Regions from separate parts of the Roseburia sp. OM04-10BH genome, predicted to be linked through region 1. Evidence: a T-box and tRNA genes for the amino acid it is inferred to sense, from the RefSeq annotation. Region 1 holds a T-box; the other holds one or more tRNA genes.
The links. A T-box is a leader RNA that pairs with one kind of tRNA and senses whether it is charged. The one in region 1 lies ahead of DXB43_RS04165 (proline--tRNA ligase), so its partner is inferred to be a tRNA-Pro.

Region 1 (9,109 bases):
CAGCACAGAAGATGTATTCCATTTCTGATGATACAAAAGAGATTCTTCATAATCTGGATGAGGATGTCACTATTTATGTTCTGGAAGCGGAAGGAAATATGGATGATACCCTTGCAACGACATTAAAGCGTTATGAAGGCGAATCTTCCCATATTTCGGTAGAATATAAAGACCCCTCCGTTTATCCGAATTTTTACCGGGATTATACGGATGATACATCTATCACCAGAAAGAGTCTGATTGTAGAAAGCAGTAAACGTTCCAAAGTAATTAATTACAGCAATATTTATGAGACCAGTATAGATTACAGTACTTATAGCAGCCAGACTACAGGTTATGATGGAGAGGGACAGCTTACCAGTGCCATTTCCTATGTCACATCGAATGAAATGCCGGTTATGTACGAACTGCAGGGACATGGTGAGACAGCATTGAACGGTAATTTTAAAGATGCTGTTGAGAAAGCAAATGTCACTTTAAACAGCCTCAACCTGATGCAGGCAGACAGCATTCCGGAAGATGCACAGGCACTTATTATCAATGGACCGACCTCTGATTTTTCATCCGATGATGCGTCAAAAGTAATTGATTATATCAATAAAGGTGGAAAACTTTTTGTAACGCTATCTTATACAGATGCTGATATGAGTAATTTTTATTCGGTTTTAAATGAGTTTGGCATTACTGCAGTAGATGGAATGGTGATGGAGAGCAATACCGGTTCTTATTATCAGGCACCATATTATCTTTTACCAAATGTAGAAAGCAGTGCGCTGACTTCCGGTGTGGATGGCTATGTATTTACACCGTATGCAGTAGGTCTTACCTATAATACCGATACCGGAAATGTAACCTATACACCTTTACTTACCACTTCGGATGCAGCGTACAGTAAGACAGATGCTACAAGCTCCTTAGAGCAGACGGAGGATGATATTGCAGGACCGTTTACCGTGGGATTAAAAGCAGAAAAAACGCTGGATGATGCAAGTGCTGATATATTGGTATATTCTTCCATGAGTATGTTTACGGATGATGCAGACAGTATGGTATCCGGAAATAATTTATCCGTATTTTCAAAATCCATTGCAAGCTATATTCCGGAAGACAGCGGTTCAGCAGTTGTGATTCCGGTCAAAGAATATGACAGCAGTACTCTGACCGTACCGGCTTCGGTTGTCATTGCATCAGCTGTAATCGGCATTGCAGTAATTCCGTTATTGCTTCTTGCAATCGGTATCGTAATCTGGATGAGAAGGAGAAAGAAGTAATGAAGAAACAGAAAAAACAGTTGATTGCTTTATGCGTCCTGCTTCTTATCTGTATTGTTGCATGGGTTGGCCTGACGAAGTGGAATAAGAGCCAGGAACAGAAAAAACAGGAAGAGGAAGAAGCATCCAAAGTTATGGTGACAGATGTTAACACAGAAGATGTAAATGCATTTTCTTATCAATATAATAATGAGACACTGTCTTTTGTAAAAGAAGATGATACATGGTATTATGAGGCAGATAAAAGCATTGCATTAGACCAGGATGCCGTGGAAACATTGGTTACCACCGTAGCACAGCTTACAGCAGACCAGGAAATCAGGGATTATGAGGACTTATCAGAGTATGGGCTTGAAACGCCGTCAAATACCATTACCCTGACGACAGGGGATGGAACAACAACACTTCTGATCGGAAATAAAAATGACATGCTGAGCCAGTATTATGTAAAGACAGATCAGTCTGACAGTATTTATCTGGCAGGAAGTGCAGTATATACCACTTATCAGAAAGGAATCGCGGATCTTACAGTAACGGAGAGTACTGAGGAATCGGCGACTGAACAGCCGGAAGAGACAGAAGAAGCTGATACTCTACAAGACGGGGATACGGAAAACACAACCGAAATTGCGGAATAAAAGGATTGACAAGTAAAATATCCGTTGGTAAAATATATGAGAAAGTGTGGAAGAGAAATAGTAATCATTGGAAGCCTTCAGAGAGAAAACGGCAGGTGAGAGTTTTTGACGGAAGATGATGAACCAGTCTTGGAGCTGCATATCCAAGCAGAAGTGAAGGTATGTCGGGTTCTCCCGTTACAGAGAGAAGGCATAAGAAGATGTGCCGGAGTGCAGGAGCAGTCCTGAATTTAGGTGGTACCACGGATGAAACATTCGCCCTAAGCTAAATCATAGCTTAGGGCTTTTATATTGCTTTAAGCAGATGAGTTGCAAGAATAGAAAAAGGAGATAAGAAAATGAAACTGGAAAAATTAGTTGGTGACCGGTTTAAAGAGAGACCGGCAGATTGTGTGATTGACAGTCATGCACTTATGGTAAAAGGTGGATACATCAAATATGTGGCAAATGGTATCTATTCTTCATTCCTGCCATTAAAGAGAATTACACGTAAGATTGAGCAGATTCTTCGTGAAGAGATGGACAAGGTAGACGGACAGGAAGTTCAGTTCCCGGTTGTTATGCCTGCATCTATCTGGGAAGAATCCGGAAGATATGAAAGCATCGGAGACGAGCTGCTTCGTTTCACAGACAGAAACGGTGCCAGGATGGTACTTGGTATGACCCATGAAGAAGCAGCCGTACAGCTGGTTCGTGAGTATGCACAGAGCTATACCAAATATCCTTTTATGATTTATCAGATTCAGACCAAATTCCGTGATGAAGCAAGACCTCGTGCCGGATTAATCCGTGTGAGAGAATTTACCATGAAGGATGCATATTCCTTCCATACCAGCCAGGAAGATTTGGAACAGTATTATCAGAGAGTACACAAGGCATATGAGCGTATTTTTGAAAGAGCCGGTATTCCGGAAGTGGTATCCGTTGCATCTGATTCCGGTATGATGGGTGGAAGTCTTTCCCATGAGTTCATGCTTCTTACTCCGATTGGAGAAGATTCCATTGTACTTTGTGATGATTGTGGATACAAAGCAAATATGGAAGCTGCAGAAAATATTTCTGACATTCCAAGAGCCGCAGAATCAGCAGAACTGGAAAAGGTTCATACACCAAATATCCATACCATTGAAGATATCTGTGAATTCTTTGGCGATAAGACAAACAACTCCTGTAAAGCAGTTGTTTATCAGAAAAATTCAGATGACAGCTATGTGGTTGTATTTATCCGTGGCGATCTGGAAATCAATGAGACCAAGCTTGTTAATTATCTTGGAGATCAGATTCATGCTGCTGTTATTACAGAAGAGTGCGGATTAAATGCAGGCTATATCGGACCAGTTGGCTTACATATCAATGCACCTCATGTGGTTTTATATGATAAGTCTCTGGAAGGAAGAAATAACTTATCCTGCGGAGCAAATGAAGAGGAATACCACTTCAAAGGACTTGATATGGAGCGTGATGTAAAAGACGCAGAATATCATGATTTTGCTAAGGTATACGAAGGTGGAATCTGCCCGAAATGTGGTAAGAAGACCGTCCGTATTTCTAAAGGTATTGAAGTGGGAAATATCTTCCAGCTCGGAACCAAATATACCAAGTCCATGAAGATGACTTATGTAGATAAAGATGGTGAGAGACAGACTCCAATCATGGGCTGCTATGGAATCGGTGTCGGAAGACTTGCTGCTGCTGTATGTGAAGCCCATCATGATGAGTATGGTCCAATCTGGCCAAAGGAAATTGCTCCATGGCAGGTCCACCTTTGTGCAGTAAGACCGGACAATGAAGAAGTAAAGGCTTTTGCTGATGATTTATATGAGAAAATGCAGAATGCCGGTATTGAAGTTATCTATGATGACCGTACCGTAAGTGCCGGCGTTATGTTTGCCGATGCAGACCTTCTTGGAATTCCACTTCGTGTTATCGTAAGTCCTAGAAATATGAAGCAGGGAATCGTAGAAGTGACATCCCGTGATAAGACCTTAAAGGAACAGGTTCCGGTAGAAAACGTATTTGAAGAGATTCAGAAATACTTATAAGAAGAGATTAAAAATAGCATATTGTGAATGATATGAGAAGAACTCCTGCCGGTTGGAAAACAATCAGCAGAAGTTCTTTTTGTGCGAATAGCGAGAAAAATCGCATGCCTGCATGCAGATTTGGCAAGCACCGCGATAACTCGAGAAACTCGCAAAGCGTGTTTCTCGTAGTTAGTGCGTCTGTTTATTAATATAGCTTGTCTTAAATTTTGAATACATAATCTTCTGGCTGCGGTACAGTCCGTAATAGCCGGAGAGCATATAACTGAATGCAATCGCAAGAAGCAGGAACGGCATTGCAGCAAAGCCGAACATTTCAAAGCTGATCAGCAAAGAAGTAATCGGGCTGTTGGTGACACCACAGAAAATGGCGGCCATACCGATGGCGGCACATAAGGTTGGGGAGAAACCGGTCAACGTTCCAAAGAGACAGCCGAAGCTTGCACCGATAAAGAAAGTAGGAACAATTTCGCCACCTTTGAAGCCGGCACCAAGAGTCAGGGCAGTAAAAATAATTTTTAAAAGAAAAGCTTCCGGTGCCACTGTGCCGTCAAAGCATTTGGAAATAATATTAACGCCGGTTCCGTTGTAATCCTGATTACCTGCCAGAAGGGTGAGGAGAATAATGATGCAGCCGCCTGCCGCAGCACGAAGGTAAGGATTTTTGATAAATTTACGGTAAATGGTTTCACTGTAATGTAAGGAAATACAGAACAGGATACTGACCAATGCACATAAAACGGCAAGAATCGTTACGGTAACTGCAGAAGAAATTCCGAATTCCGGAATGTCTGAAATAGCAAAGGACGGCGGCGCAATCTGAAAGTGTAATGCCAGACCATGTGCTACTAAAGCAGAGATAACGCATGGCACTAATGCAGAATAGTGCATGATGCCGACACTGACTACTTCCAGCGGAAAAATAGCGGCAGCCATCGGTGTTCCGAATAAGGCGGAAAAAGCAGCACTCATGCCGCACATAATCATAATATGTTTATCTTTTTCATCAAAACGGAAAAGTCTTCCGAGAGAATTTCCGATGCTTCCGCCAAGCTGAAGTGCTGCACCTTCCCGGCCGGCAGAACCACCAAAGAGGTGTGTGATTAAGGTGGAGATAAAAATAAGCGGAGCCATACGCAGTGGAATTTCATCCCCAGAGTGGATGGCGGAAAGCACCAGGTTGGTTCCAGTATCCTTTTCATCATGGAGAAGATGATAGAGCAGTACAATCACGATTCCACCCAGCGGAAGAAAGAAGATGAGCCATGGATAAGCAGTTCTTGTATCGGTGACCCATGTCATGCCAAAGTAAAAGGCAATTCCCACCATACCGATGAGAAGACCGGACAGAATAGAAAAAATAATCCATTTTATGGCGGTACGCAGACGACGCAGATTGTGTTTGATTTTATGTATCACAAGTTCTTTGGTAACTGGTTCGTTCATGATGTAGTAACTCCTTTTTTATATAAAGTAAATATTATAAGCAGAAATTGTTTGTATTTTTTGAAAAATATATATTCTATAAGAAATAGTAGCATTCTGGAAATAAATTTACAAGATGAATGAAGAGATAAATGAAGAGAATTTTATTTGCAAAAAATAACCGGGGTGACTATAATAAGTGAAGGCTTTCTATAAAATCTGGAAATTACAGGCAATGGAGGAAGAAAGATGGAATCAGAAATCAGGATACGCCGGCAGATGATAGAGATTGGAAAAAGAATTTATCAGAGTGGAATGGTGGCTGCCAATGATGGTAATCTTTCTGTGCGTATATCAGAGAATGAAATTTTGTGTACGCCAACCGGAATATCTAAAGGATATATGACGGAAGAATGTTTATGTAAGATAAATCTGCAGGGAGAAGTCTTATCCTGTCAGGATGGGTTCCGCCCGTCTTCTGAAATGAAGATGCATTTGAAAGTATATGAAAAACGTCCGGATGTAAGAGCAGTTGTACATGCGCATCCGCCATATGCCACAACCTTTGCGATTGGCGGTCAGGCATTAAATCGTGCAATCATATCAGAATCCATTGTAAGTCTTGGCTGTGTGCCGGTAGCAGAATATGGGCTGCCGTCTACGCAGGAAATACCGGATGCCATTGCACCATATCTTGACTATTTTGATGCGTTGCTCTTAGCGCATCATGGGGCACTGACTTATGGAAAGGACCTGACGGAAGCTTATTACCGGATGGAGTCGGTAGAATTATATGCAAGACTTCTTTACCAGAGTAAAATGATGGAAATGGACCGGGAGCTGGATGCAGATACGGTACACAAATTATGTCTGATGCGGGAAAAGGCAGGAATGAAGAATCCGGAAACAGTCTGTGGCAGTAAGAAATTATTATTTGAAAGCTGCCGTGAGTGTATCCGCAGGAAAAATCTTTTACCAGATGGATAGAAAAGAAAACGTTTGGCAGAAGGCAGCATTTTATAAGCAAGAAAAAGTTATTACAGAGAATAGCAGGAAACAGAAAAAGGAGATTAGAAGATGACAATAGAAGAAAGAGTAAAATTAGCAGAAGAAAAACATCACAGTGGTTATAACTGTGCGCAGGCAGTATTATGCAGTTACAGTGATAAGCTTGGAATTGACGAGGAAACTTTATTCCGTCTGTCCGAAGGATTCGGCGCAGGAATGGCAGATATGCAGGGAACCTGTGGAGCAGTAACCGGCATGTATATGATTGCAGGAGCACTGGGAAGCTCGGGAGCAATTGAAAAGGGCATGACCAAAGGCAGAACATATCAGACAGTAAAGGGACTGACAGCAGCATTTGATGAAAAAAACGGCTCTCATATCTGTAAAGAATTGAAAGGAATTGAAACCGGAAAGGTTTTGCGGAGCTGCGATGGCTGTATTGAAGATGCAGTCCGTATTGCAGAGCGCTTGTTTTCATAGAAAAAACACAATTTAATGGTAAAAGTGCACAAAAAAGGAATGCCAAAATTATATAAGTGTACAAAATGTTGAAAACCCCATTGCTATTTTTGAGTAATGGGGTTATATTATATACATCCACTGAAAACGTTACCGAGAACGTAACCAACCAGTTTTCAGACAAGTCGGTATACAGATTGGGGAAGAGGTTTTCAGGAAGGACAGCATATTATATTTTAGGAGGATGTACTATGAAAAGAAAATTAGTATCTCTTATGTTAGTTGTATCTATGACAGCAGCTATGGTTGCTGGATGTGGAAGCGACGACAAGAAAACAGCTGACAATAATGCAGCAGGAACAGAGAAGACAGATGACAGCAAAGAAGCAGCAAGTGGTTCTGTTTACTACTTGAACTTCAAACCAGAACAGGATCAGCAGTGGCAGGATCTTGCAAAAGCTTACACAGATGAGACTGGTGTTCCAGTTGAAGTTGTTACAGCAGCATCTGGTACATATGAAGAGACTTTAAAGTCTGAGATGGCTAAATCTGATGCACCTACACTTTTCCAGGTAAACGGACCGGTTGGTCTTGCAACATGGAAAGATTACTGCGCAGACTTATCAGGAACAGATGTTTATTCACATGTTAAGAGTGATGACTTTGTACTGAAAGATGGAGACGAAGTAAAAGGTATCGCATATGTACTTGAGACTTATGGTCTTATTTACAACAAAACCGTATTAAACGCATATTGCGGAATGGACGGAGCTAAAGTTACTTCTATCGATGAAATCAACAGCTTTGCAAAATTAAAAGAAGTAGCAGATGATATTCAGTCAAGACTTGCAGAAGTAAGTGAAGCAGCTGGTCCTGAATATGACCTTAAGGGTGCATTTACTTCAGCTGGTATGGATTCATCTTCTGACTGGAGATTCAAAACCCATTTAGCAAACCTTCCAATCTACTATGAATACAAAGCAGATGGAATCGGATCTACAGATGCTATCAAAGGAACTTACCTTGATAACTACAAACAGATCTGGGATTTATACACAACAGATTCTACTTGCGAAGGCTCTATGTTAGCAAGCAAGACTGGTGATGATGCAACAGCTGAATTTGGCTTAGGCGAAGCTGTATTCTATCAGAATGGTACATGGGCATACAATGATATTATCAATGCTGGTGTATTAACAGATGATGACCTTGGAATGATGCCTATCTACATCGGAGTTGATGGAGAAGAGAATCAGGGACTTTGTACAGGATCTGAGAACTACTGGTGTATTAATGCTAATGCTTCTGAAGAAAACATCAAAGCAACAGAAGATTTCTTGAACTGGGTTATTACAAGTGACACAGGACGTGACGTTGTTGCTAACCAGATGGGCTTCACAACACCATTTGATTCATTTGATGATGGATATCAGGCAAGCAATGCATTCATGGATGCAGCTAACCAGTACATTGCAGATGGTAAGACTTCTGTAGCTTGGTGCTTTACAACAATGCCTTCTGAGGCTTGGAAAGATGGCGTAGGTTCTGCATTAACAGCTTATGCTGCTGGAACAGGTTCCTGGGATGATGTTGTAACTGCATTCGTTGATGGCTGGGCTTCTGAGTACGCAGCAGCAAACGAGTAAGACTTATCGCATATAATTAAAACAATATGTGAAAAAAGGGCGGGCGGATATCGCCTGCCCTTTATAAAGGGAAAGGAAAAATATTATGAACAAATCAATTAAAAAATATTTTCCTCTTTTTGCACTTCCAACGTTAGTTGCATTTACAATTGGTTTTATAATTCCTTTTGCTATGGGTATCTATCTTTCTTTTTGTAAATTCACAACTGTTACGGATGCAAAGTTTGTAGGACTATCTAACTATACCAAAATCTTTGGAGATGAGACATTTGTTCACTCATTATGGTATACAGCACTCTTTACAATTGTTTCTGTGCTTGCCATTAACTTTTTTGCATTCGTAATTGCGATGCTTTTAACAAAGGGTATTAGAGGAACAAATGCGTTCCGTACCATTTTCTTCATGCCGAACCTGATTGGTGGTATTGTATTAGGATATATCTGGCAGTTGATTTTCAATGGTATTCTCGCAAATTACAGCAGAACATTGGTATATAATGAAAAATATGGTTTCTGGGGTATGATTATCCTGATGTGCTGGCAGCAGATAGGTTATATGATGATTATCTATATCGCAGGTATCCAGAATATTCCTGGAGATTTGATTGAAGCTGCAGAAA
Region 2 (9,109 bases), on a different contig from region 1:
AAAAGCATTTGCTATGGAACTGATTAAAATAATCGCTGCAAAGATCGGACAAAGGTATTTTATCATCACTGTAAATATCTTTTTCCTGCGGAACGGGCTGCCGCCCCGGGTTACTTCTTCTTCAATCCGCTGCACTCCCACCACTCTTGATACCAGAAGGCAGGTTGCAATAGCCGCAATCGGCATCATCACGGAGTTCGTCAGGAAATCAAAGAAATCAAGAATCTGCATTCCGATAATTTTTACGTTCGCCAATGGTCCATATCCCAGTGTGGAAAGACTTCCCAGAAGAAGCATTACAATGCCGACAATTACCGTTGCTTTCCGTCTTTCCCAGCCCAGTTCATCTTCAAAAGTCGATACTGCACTTTCCGTTAATGCAATAGAACTTGTTATTGCTGCAAACAGCACCAGTACAAAAAACAAAATTCCGACTCCGGTTCCAAGTCCCATGCTGTCAAATACTTTTGGAATCGTAATAAACATCAATGATGGCCCCGCCTGCAGTGTTTCCGGATTTCCACCGGAAAATGCAAAGACTGCCGGAATAATCATCAGCCCTGCCATCATGGCAATCGCTGTATCGAAGATTTCCACGTTCTTCGTGGACTCCTCAATAGAAACTTCCTTCTTCATATAAGAACCAAAAGTAATGAGAATTCCCATGGCAATGGACAGGGAATAAAACATCTGTCCCATGGCTGTTACTACCGTCATCCATGAAAAATTTTCAAGATTTGGAATCAGAAAATATTTAACTCCTTTTAATGCTCCCGGTCTGCTTACGGAATAAACCGTTATTAATATAGAAAGAACAACCAGCACCGGCATCATAAATCTGGATACCCGCTCAATACCATTCCGGACGCCGGCAAAGATAATCCCCAACGTAAATACCGCAAAAAAAGCAAAGCAGATTTCTGTGGAAAGCCCGCTGGAAATGAAATTGGAAAAATATCCATCCGATGCAAGTTTACTGCCATTTCCCCTGATATATTCCACCAGATATTTCATTACCCAGCCGCCAATTACAGAATAATATGGCACGATTAAAACCGGAATAATCGCATTTATCCAGCCACCGAAAGAGAGCCAGCGGGATTTTCCAAAGGTATGATATGCTCCCACCGGGCTCTTCTTCGTCATTCTTCCGATAGAAGTCTCCGCCATAATCATCGTATATCCAAAAGTCAGTGCAAGTATAATATAAATCAGCAGAAAGATTCCTCCCCCATACTTTGCCGCAAGATATGGGAATCTCCATATGTTTCCCAGTCCAACAGAAGCGCCTGCTGCTGATAATACAAACCCTATCTTCCCCGAAAATGTACTTCTTTTCTCATTCTGTGTCTTCATTTTGTTTTTTCTCCTAAACTCATAATTTCCATGACGCAAAGTTATAGAAATCATAACACAGTCTCATAGTTCCTGCAATATTCTTTCCTTTTTATCATGCTACCCCTTATTTCCCCCTATATTTCTGCATTATATATCCATATATTTCATTTGTTTTTACAGTGCATTTCCATGTTTTTTCTTTGTTTTTGCACAATTTGTGTTTTTTCACAAATTTTTCACAATTTTATTAGCACTCACCTCTTGACAGTGCTAATAATTGGTGCTATAACGTAGTCAGAACAAAGGAGAGGAACAAAAAAAAGAGTTCCTAAAACATCCCGGTTCCAAAGAAACAAGGTAAACAAGCATAAAATGATTTATTAAAAAAGGAGAGATGACTTATGTTGATGCCTAGTATTTTTGGAGAGAATTTATTTGATGACTTCTTTGAGGATTTTCCATGGATGGACGATAACATGGATATGAAAAAGACTGAGAAAAAACTTTACGGTCGTAGAGCCGCACGTCTGATGAAGACAGATATAAAGGAGCAGGACAATGGTTACGAACTGGTCATTGATTTACCTGGATTTAAGAAAGACGAAGTAAGTGCTTCCTTAGAGAACGGTTACCTGACCATCAGTGCCGCCAAAGGCTTGGATGAGGAAGATAAAGATAAGAAATCCGGCAAGTACATCCGTAAGGAACGTTATTCCGGAGCCTGCAGCCGAAGCTTTTATGTTGGCGATGCCGTTACCGAAGAAGATATCAAGGGCGAATTTAAACACGGTATCTTAAAACTCTTCGTTCCGAAGAAAGAAGCAAAACCTGCAGTAGAAGACCACAAATATATTGCAATTGAAGGATAATTTCAGACATTGTATTTCAGATATCTGATGATGTAAAAGAAAGGAAGCATGTTATTATGTCAGATAAAAATCCAAAACATCCATTAAAGAAGAAGAAAGTAAAAGCTAAAATTAATGTAGCCGACCATGAGGCTGTTGAAGAAGCCAGAGAAGCTCACAGAAATAAAAAACATTATTATTAATTACAACAATTATTTTCAGGAGGAATGACTTATGTTAGTACCAAGTATTTTTTCAAACAACTTTGTAGATGATATATTTGATGATGTATTTCCATTTGGAGCTTACAATGCTCCTGCAACAGACAACCGTGCTGCCATGAACACTGACGTTAAGGAATTTGACGACAGATATGAACTGGAATTTGAACTTCCAGGTTTTAAGAAAGAAGATATCCAGGCTGAGCTGAAAGACGGATACCTCATCGTCAATGCCAAACACCAGGACAATAAGGACGAAAAAGACAAAGATGGCAAATATATCCGTAAAGAACGTTACTATGGCTCTTACCAGCGTAGTTTCTATGTCGGAGATGGCGTTACTCAGGATGACATCAAAGGTGGTTTTGAAAATGGTATCCTGACTCTGACCGTTCCGAAGAAAGAAGTAAAACCTGCTGTGGAAGAAAAGAAATATATTTCCATTGAGGGATAATACCAGGATAATTAAAAGGAAAAAGGGGCGGTGTGAGTATTCACACCGCCTCTCCTTTTTATGTGAGAAACACGCTTTGCGTGTTTCTCGTAGTTTAGCTGACATTACTTTATCGTCGATGCCCGCTGTCTGATATTCTTATTAAAATTAATCACATTGTGATTATATTCTTCATCCATCAACTCGGAATGAATCATAAAATCTGCAGTTGCCTTATTATTTGCAATCGGGATGTCATATACCTGTGCAATACGAAGCAGCGCTTTTACATCCGGGTCATGAGGTGCTGCAGTAAGCGGATCTGAAAAGAAAATCACGAAATCTACTTTTCCCTCTACTATCTTAGCACCAATCTGCTGGTCTCCGCCCAGCGGACCGCTGTTATAGCCTTTTACCGGCAGTCCCGTCTGGTCTGTAATCATTTTTGCCGTTGTTCCGGTTCCACAAAGGAAATGCTTCTTTAAAATTTCTGCATTGTCTTTGCACCACTGGATCAGTTCTGCTTTCTTTCCATCATGGGCAATCAATGCAATATTTTTCTGTTTTCCGATTGTCAAAGTAAGAAAATCCGGTTCCATACTCATATTGTGTCTTCTCCTTTATTGTATTATTTTCCAACCATTTCATTTATCAAGTGAAAATCAACTCCTGATAAACAATTGCAGCTCGCCAATCACGCTTATATGTTGACTTGCTTACGCTCATTATAACATGATAGGATGATTCCAGACAATGTTTGGGGTAGAAATCTTCATATAAAAAACGAGCACACCTAACAGTGTACTCGTTTTTTTCGTCGATGCGACAGGATTTGAACCTGCGACCTCTGCGTCCCGAACGCAGCGCTCTACCAAGCTGAGCCACGCATCGTTATTTAATTCTTTCACACGCTCAACTATATTAGCATATATCACATTTTTTGTCCAGTAATATTTTTATTTTCTTTTCTACTTAATCGTTTTATGTTATACTTAAGTCAATCATAAGAACGGCTTTTACAATGCCGAAGCAACTTTTTTTACCAGAGAAAGGCACATTATGGAGAACAACCAGAGACCAACAATTGCAATTATGTTAGGTGACACCCAGTCCAGCTACTCAGAAGACTTACTTCGAGGCTTCTATACCTGTGCCAGAGAAGAAGATATCAATATTATTTTTCTGATGGGACCTCAGATGCCACAATATTGTAAAGATATTTTATCCTGCAGTTTTGATGGAGACTATAATTATCAGTTTGATACGATTTATGATTATGTGCATTTTACCAGACCGGATGCACTCATTATTACCTATGGTTCTCTTTCTATTTTTAAAAGTAACCAGGTAAAGACAGACTTTCTTTCCCATTATAAAGATATTCCATTTCTGATGTTAGAGGACACACCGGACGATCCTGACATTCCATATCTGATTGCTGACAACTACAACGGTATGCGGCAATGTATCGAGCATCTTGTGAATGTCCATGGCTATCGTAAGATTGCTTTTGTAGCAGGACCAGCTAACAACAAAGACTCCAATGAACGGTTGAAAGCCTACCGCGATGTTATGGTGGAACATCAGCTTCCGGTCACGGATGATATGGTCGTCTATGGCAACTACTCAGAGCTTGTCACCGAGCAGGTGGAATATATCCTAGACCACAACCCGGAATTAGAGGCAATTGCTTTTGCAAATGATAATATGGCAAAGGCAGGATACCGCGTCTGTGCTGCAAGAGACCTTTTGGTGGGACATGACATTGCCATTACCGGTTTTGACGACATTGACCACGCAAAAACCATGGAGCCACCACTGACCAGTGTTTCCCACAGCAGCTTCCAGTTCAGCTACCAGGCATTACAGAATGCGCTTATGCTCTGTCAGGGAAAGAAGCCACAATCCTGCCGGATGTCAGCCATTTTTCACCAGAGAAGCTCCTGCGGCTGCCAGCTGCACACCGGCTTTACCACACTGCGTCATATCAGCATGGAGCAACTGCACGATTTTATACACCAGCAGGTCGATGCTATGGCTGAGGAATTATTCTCTTCCATTTCATACGAAAAAGATCGTAATTACTATACCGAAGTTCTACATGCATATTTTGAAAATATATATGAAGAAATCTTTATCCGGAAGGGAACTGACTTCTCCAACGAGCCTCTGATTCGTTATCTGAGAAAGCTTACTGCATATCCCCATATTTCCGGAGAAATGCTCCTAGAGCAACTTACTTCATTACTCCGTACACTGATTAACTTCTCGGAGGAAGAACTGCTGCAGACACAGCTTTCCGGCATTTTATCCTTTACCCAGCAATACGTTCATTCTGCGGATGTCTTCCAGCTAGAAAAAGAAATCATGGATTCTAACCGGAAAGCCTGGTTTGTACCTTCCTTTACAAGAGATTTGATTAACTCCGGTGCCAATTTCAAAGAAACGATTACACATATCATGGAGCGGCTGCATCTGATGAATGTCAAAAGTTCCTTCTTTTTCTTCTTTGACAAACCGGTCATTCATCAGGAAAATGAGCTTGCAGAGTATCCGGACGAAATCTATCTGGCAGCATATTACCATGATGAAAAATCAGTCTACCATGAACCGGGCAAACGTCCAAAAGTAACGACTGCCAATGGATTTTCCAGTTTTCTTCCAAAGGAACACAGCCACTGCTATACATCATTTATCCTCTTTTCCGGAGATGAACAGTTCGGTCTGCTGCTTTGCGAAGTGGAACAGAAAGATATTTCCTTTATGCAGATTTGCAGCCTCCAGATTGGTGCACTCCTGCATTTTATCCAGTTAAATGCCAGCGAACGCCAGATTCAGAAAGAATTGCAGGATTCCATGAAAGTCATTCAGGAGCAGAACAGCATCTTAAGTTATATCTCTGAATATGACGATTTAAGCCAGCTTTTGAACCGCCGTGGATTTATGGAACGGGCATCCCATGCAATTGAATCCAATTCCGGCAAAAAAGCTTATCTTCTTTTTGGTGACTTGGATCACTTAAAGGAAATCAACGACTGCTTCTCCCATCTTGCCGGGGATTTTGCGTTACGCACAGTATCCGAGCGGTTGCGAAAATGCCTGCCAAAGGATGCCATTACTGCAAGACTGGGCGGTGACGAATTTGTTTCCTTTATTTTAACCGATATACCGGATTTCAAGGAGCAGCTTTTAAAGAATCTGAAAGCAGAGAGCGATGCTTTTAATGCCGTATGCGATAAACCTTTTTATGTAGAAATCTCTGTCGGCATCTACGACTTCTACTGTAATCCGCAGATGGACTTAACAGACATTCTCAAGCACTCTGATGCAATCCTCTACGAGGAGAAAGCAAAACGTCGCAGCAGCATCAAGAAAGTCTGATTTCGTATCATCCTTCCGAAGGAAAGAATATATATGACATATATAAATGCCGGATGGTAAACCACCCGGCATTCTTTCATTATTCGTCCATTCCCCATTTGTCTTTCATGTACTCTTTTCCGAATCCAGAGCCAATATTTTCATTGATTCTGCGTCCGAAACAGGCATAAAATCCAATAACGGCTGCAAATATAATAATTCCAATTAAAATAACCATAGCAAACACCCTCCCTGCGTCACTTTGTTTTTCAAAGTATAACACAAGTATTTTGTAATGTCACTTGTCTTTTTCAGAATGCCACGAGTCTTCCTTCATAAGAAGACAGTTCTATATTTTTTTCCTGCAGCTCCTGTATTTCTGCCGAAGTAAGTTCCACTTTGTCAGGGCCTGTATTCAGCACTACCAGCACCCGGTCTTCTTCATAGCAGCGGGAAAATGCATAAACACCGGTAACATCATTACAATAGATGGTGCGATAATTTCCCCTGCGTAATGCCGGATGCTCTCTCCGAAGTGCTATCCACTCCTTGAATTTTCCGATTAAATTATCCTGATACGGCAATAAAGACTGTGGTTCAGTTTCATCTGATTGTCCGGATGCTCTCTGCCAGTCCATGGCTGCCCTGTATTCTGATTCTTCCGTACCATCAATATATACCTCATCCCCATAAAATACCGATGGCACGCCCACTCCCATAAAGAGATAGAAAAATGCCAGCTCCATTCTCTTTCTATTTCCATTGCAATAGCTTAAAAATCTCGGAATATCATGGGAATCCAGAAAATTCATCTGTGCCAGGCTCACCTGCCATGGGTAGCGGTAAATCATCTGCTGCATCTGGGCATCAAATTCACTGACCGAAAGTTCTCCCTTTCCAAAAAAATCCCGGCACAGATAAGAAAAAGTATAATTCATCGTAGAATCAAACTGGTCTCCCTGAAGCCAGATGCCTGCTTCTTCCCAGATTTCGCCTATTAGAAATATATCCTCTTTTACCGCTCTCACCGCATGGCGGAAGGCTCTCCAGAATTCATGATTGATTTCATTTGCCACATCCAAGCGCCAGCCGTCAATATCTGCTTCCCGAATCCAGTAAGTTCCAACATTGCAAAGGTACTCCACCACTTCAGGATTTCCGGTATTAAGCTTTGGCATTTCCTTTACATAGGCAAACGCCTCATAATTCGGCGGATCAGCGTACTGTATCGTTTCCGGCAGGTGATAAAACCAGTTATAATATCTTGATGCTTTTCCCTTCTGCCGCACATCCCGAAATGCAAAGAAATCTGCTCCACAATGATTAAATACACCATCTAAAATAACCCGGATTCCTCTCTTGTGGCACTGCTGCACCAGTTCTTTTAAATCCGCTTTATTTCCAAGACAGGGGTCGATTTCAAAATAGTCAATGGTATCATATTTATGATAAGACGCTGCTTCAAAAATCGGATTCAGATAAATGCAGTTAATTCCAAGCTTTTCGATATAGTCAAGGTTTTCACAAATTCCTTTCAGTGTACCACCCAGATGATTCTTACAAATCCGGTCCGGTAAAATTTTTCCATTGCTGTCGCTTTTTTCATCCGGCAAAAGCATATGCCTTGTTGCTTTTTCCGTCAGTTCCCGTCTGTCATTTGCAAAACTGTCCGGGAAAATATGATACATAACAATGTCTTCTGCCCACTCCGGGATATCTAAAATATCCTCTCTTCTAATATATGGAAACTGAAAATATTCTGCCCTGCCACAGGACAGTTTCTCTGCAAATCCTCTTCCATAATAATAAAGGCTTTCTATATCGTCCTCTAACCGGAAATAATAGCATACCCTGGTATATGGAGACGTAATCTTAACTTCATAATAATCATAAAGCATATCGGATGCCACATGTTCCATTTCACTTTGTTTCACCGGAAGTGGCTCTTCCATTGCCACCCGGTCTCCCCAAAGCAGCACGCACCGTTTTAAATCGCCCTTTTTACAACGGATTCTTATTACCAGCCGGTCTTCTTTTTCTGCAAAAGCAAATTGTGACAGTGGAATATGCAAAATTGCTTCTTTTTCCATTTTATTTCTATCCTTTCACACCACCTGCAGTAAGACCGGATACCATATACTTTTGTATACAGAAGAAAATAATCAGCACCGGAACAGATACCAGGATAGCGGCTGCGGAGAACATTCCCCAGCTTCTGGTGTAATCGTTGGACTGTAACTGATATAATCCACCTGCCAGTGTATAACTGTTTTCATTCAGTAGAAATGTTGTGGAAAACAGATATTCATTCCATACAAAAATAAGTACCATCACAGAAGTTACAATGATTGCCGGACGAGCCAGCGGCATTACTACCTTCCACAGCAGCTGGAAATCCGATGCACCGTCAATTTTCGATGCTTCTTCGATTTCTATCGGAATGGTATCAAAATACCCCTTCATATTCCAGATAGAGAAAATGCACATGCTTCCCGCATAAATAATCACCAGTCCCAGTTTCGTATCCAGCATATTCATCTGTTTTAAAAGACGGAATAATGCAAACATGGACAAAATCTGCGGGAATGCATTTAAGAGAAGCAGTAATTTTAAAATGCCATTTCTTCCCTTAAAACGGTATCTTGAAAATGCATAAGATGACACCATGGCAAATCCGATAGCAATGACCATTGTAAAGAAGCTTAATACGGCAGAGTTATAAAACCACCGCAAAAACGGCTTCTGCGTCAGTATATTTTTATAATTATCCAGTGTAAATTCCTTTGGAAACAAAGATAATCCGGAGGACAATGCTCCACTTCCCCTTTCAAAGGAAAGATTCAACGCATATAAAATCGGTACCAGTGCCAGCAGACACAGTATAATATAAAAAATATGTAATCCGCTAA

Region 2: it encodes a tRNA-Pro, which carries the amino acid that the T-box ahead of DXB43_RS04165 (proline--tRNA ligase) is inferred to sense. The anticodon was not compared.

The regions. Positions count from the first base shown of each region.
Region 1 covers NZ_QTZI01000003.1:55,999-65,107, forward strand. Annotated here, with positions in the region: gene DXB43_RS04155 (Gldg family protein) at 1-1,271, shown strand, start outside; gene DXB43_RS04160 (DUF4340 domain-containing protein) at 1,271-1,909, shown strand; T-box leader at 1,948-2,175, shown strand; gene DXB43_RS04165 (proline--tRNA ligase) at 2,248-3,951, shown strand; gene DXB43_RS04170 (chloride channel protein) at 4,123-5,397, opposite strand; gene DXB43_RS04175 (class II aldolase/adducin family protein) at 5,626-6,363, shown strand; gene DXB43_RS04180 (C-GCAxxG-C-C family protein) at 6,454-6,864, shown strand; gene DXB43_RS04185 (ABC transporter substrate-binding protein) at 7,095-8,489, shown strand; gene DXB43_RS04190 (carbohydrate ABC transporter permease) at 8,575-9,109, shown strand, end outside.
Region 2 covers NZ_QTZI01000007.1:135,576-144,684, forward strand. Annotated here, with positions in the region: gene DXB43_RS09045 (sodium-dependent transporter) at 1-1,356, opposite strand, end outside; gene DXB43_RS09050 (Hsp20/alpha crystallin family protein) at 1,740-2,207, shown strand; gene DXB43_RS15645 (hypothetical protein) at 2,264-2,389, shown strand; gene DXB43_RS09055 (Hsp20/alpha crystallin family protein) at 2,421-2,861, shown strand; gene DXB43_RS09060 (methylglyoxal synthase) at 2,966-3,439, opposite strand; tRNA gene DXB43_RS09065 (tRNA-Pro) at 3,658-3,731, opposite strand; gene DXB43_RS09070 (GGDEF domain-containing protein) at 3,900-6,221, shown strand; gene DXB43_RS15120 (hypothetical protein) at 6,301-6,438, opposite strand; gene DXB43_RS09075 (glycoside hydrolase family 13 protein) at 6,512-8,290, opposite strand; gene DXB43_RS09080 (sugar ABC transporter permease) at 8,298-9,109, opposite strand, start outside.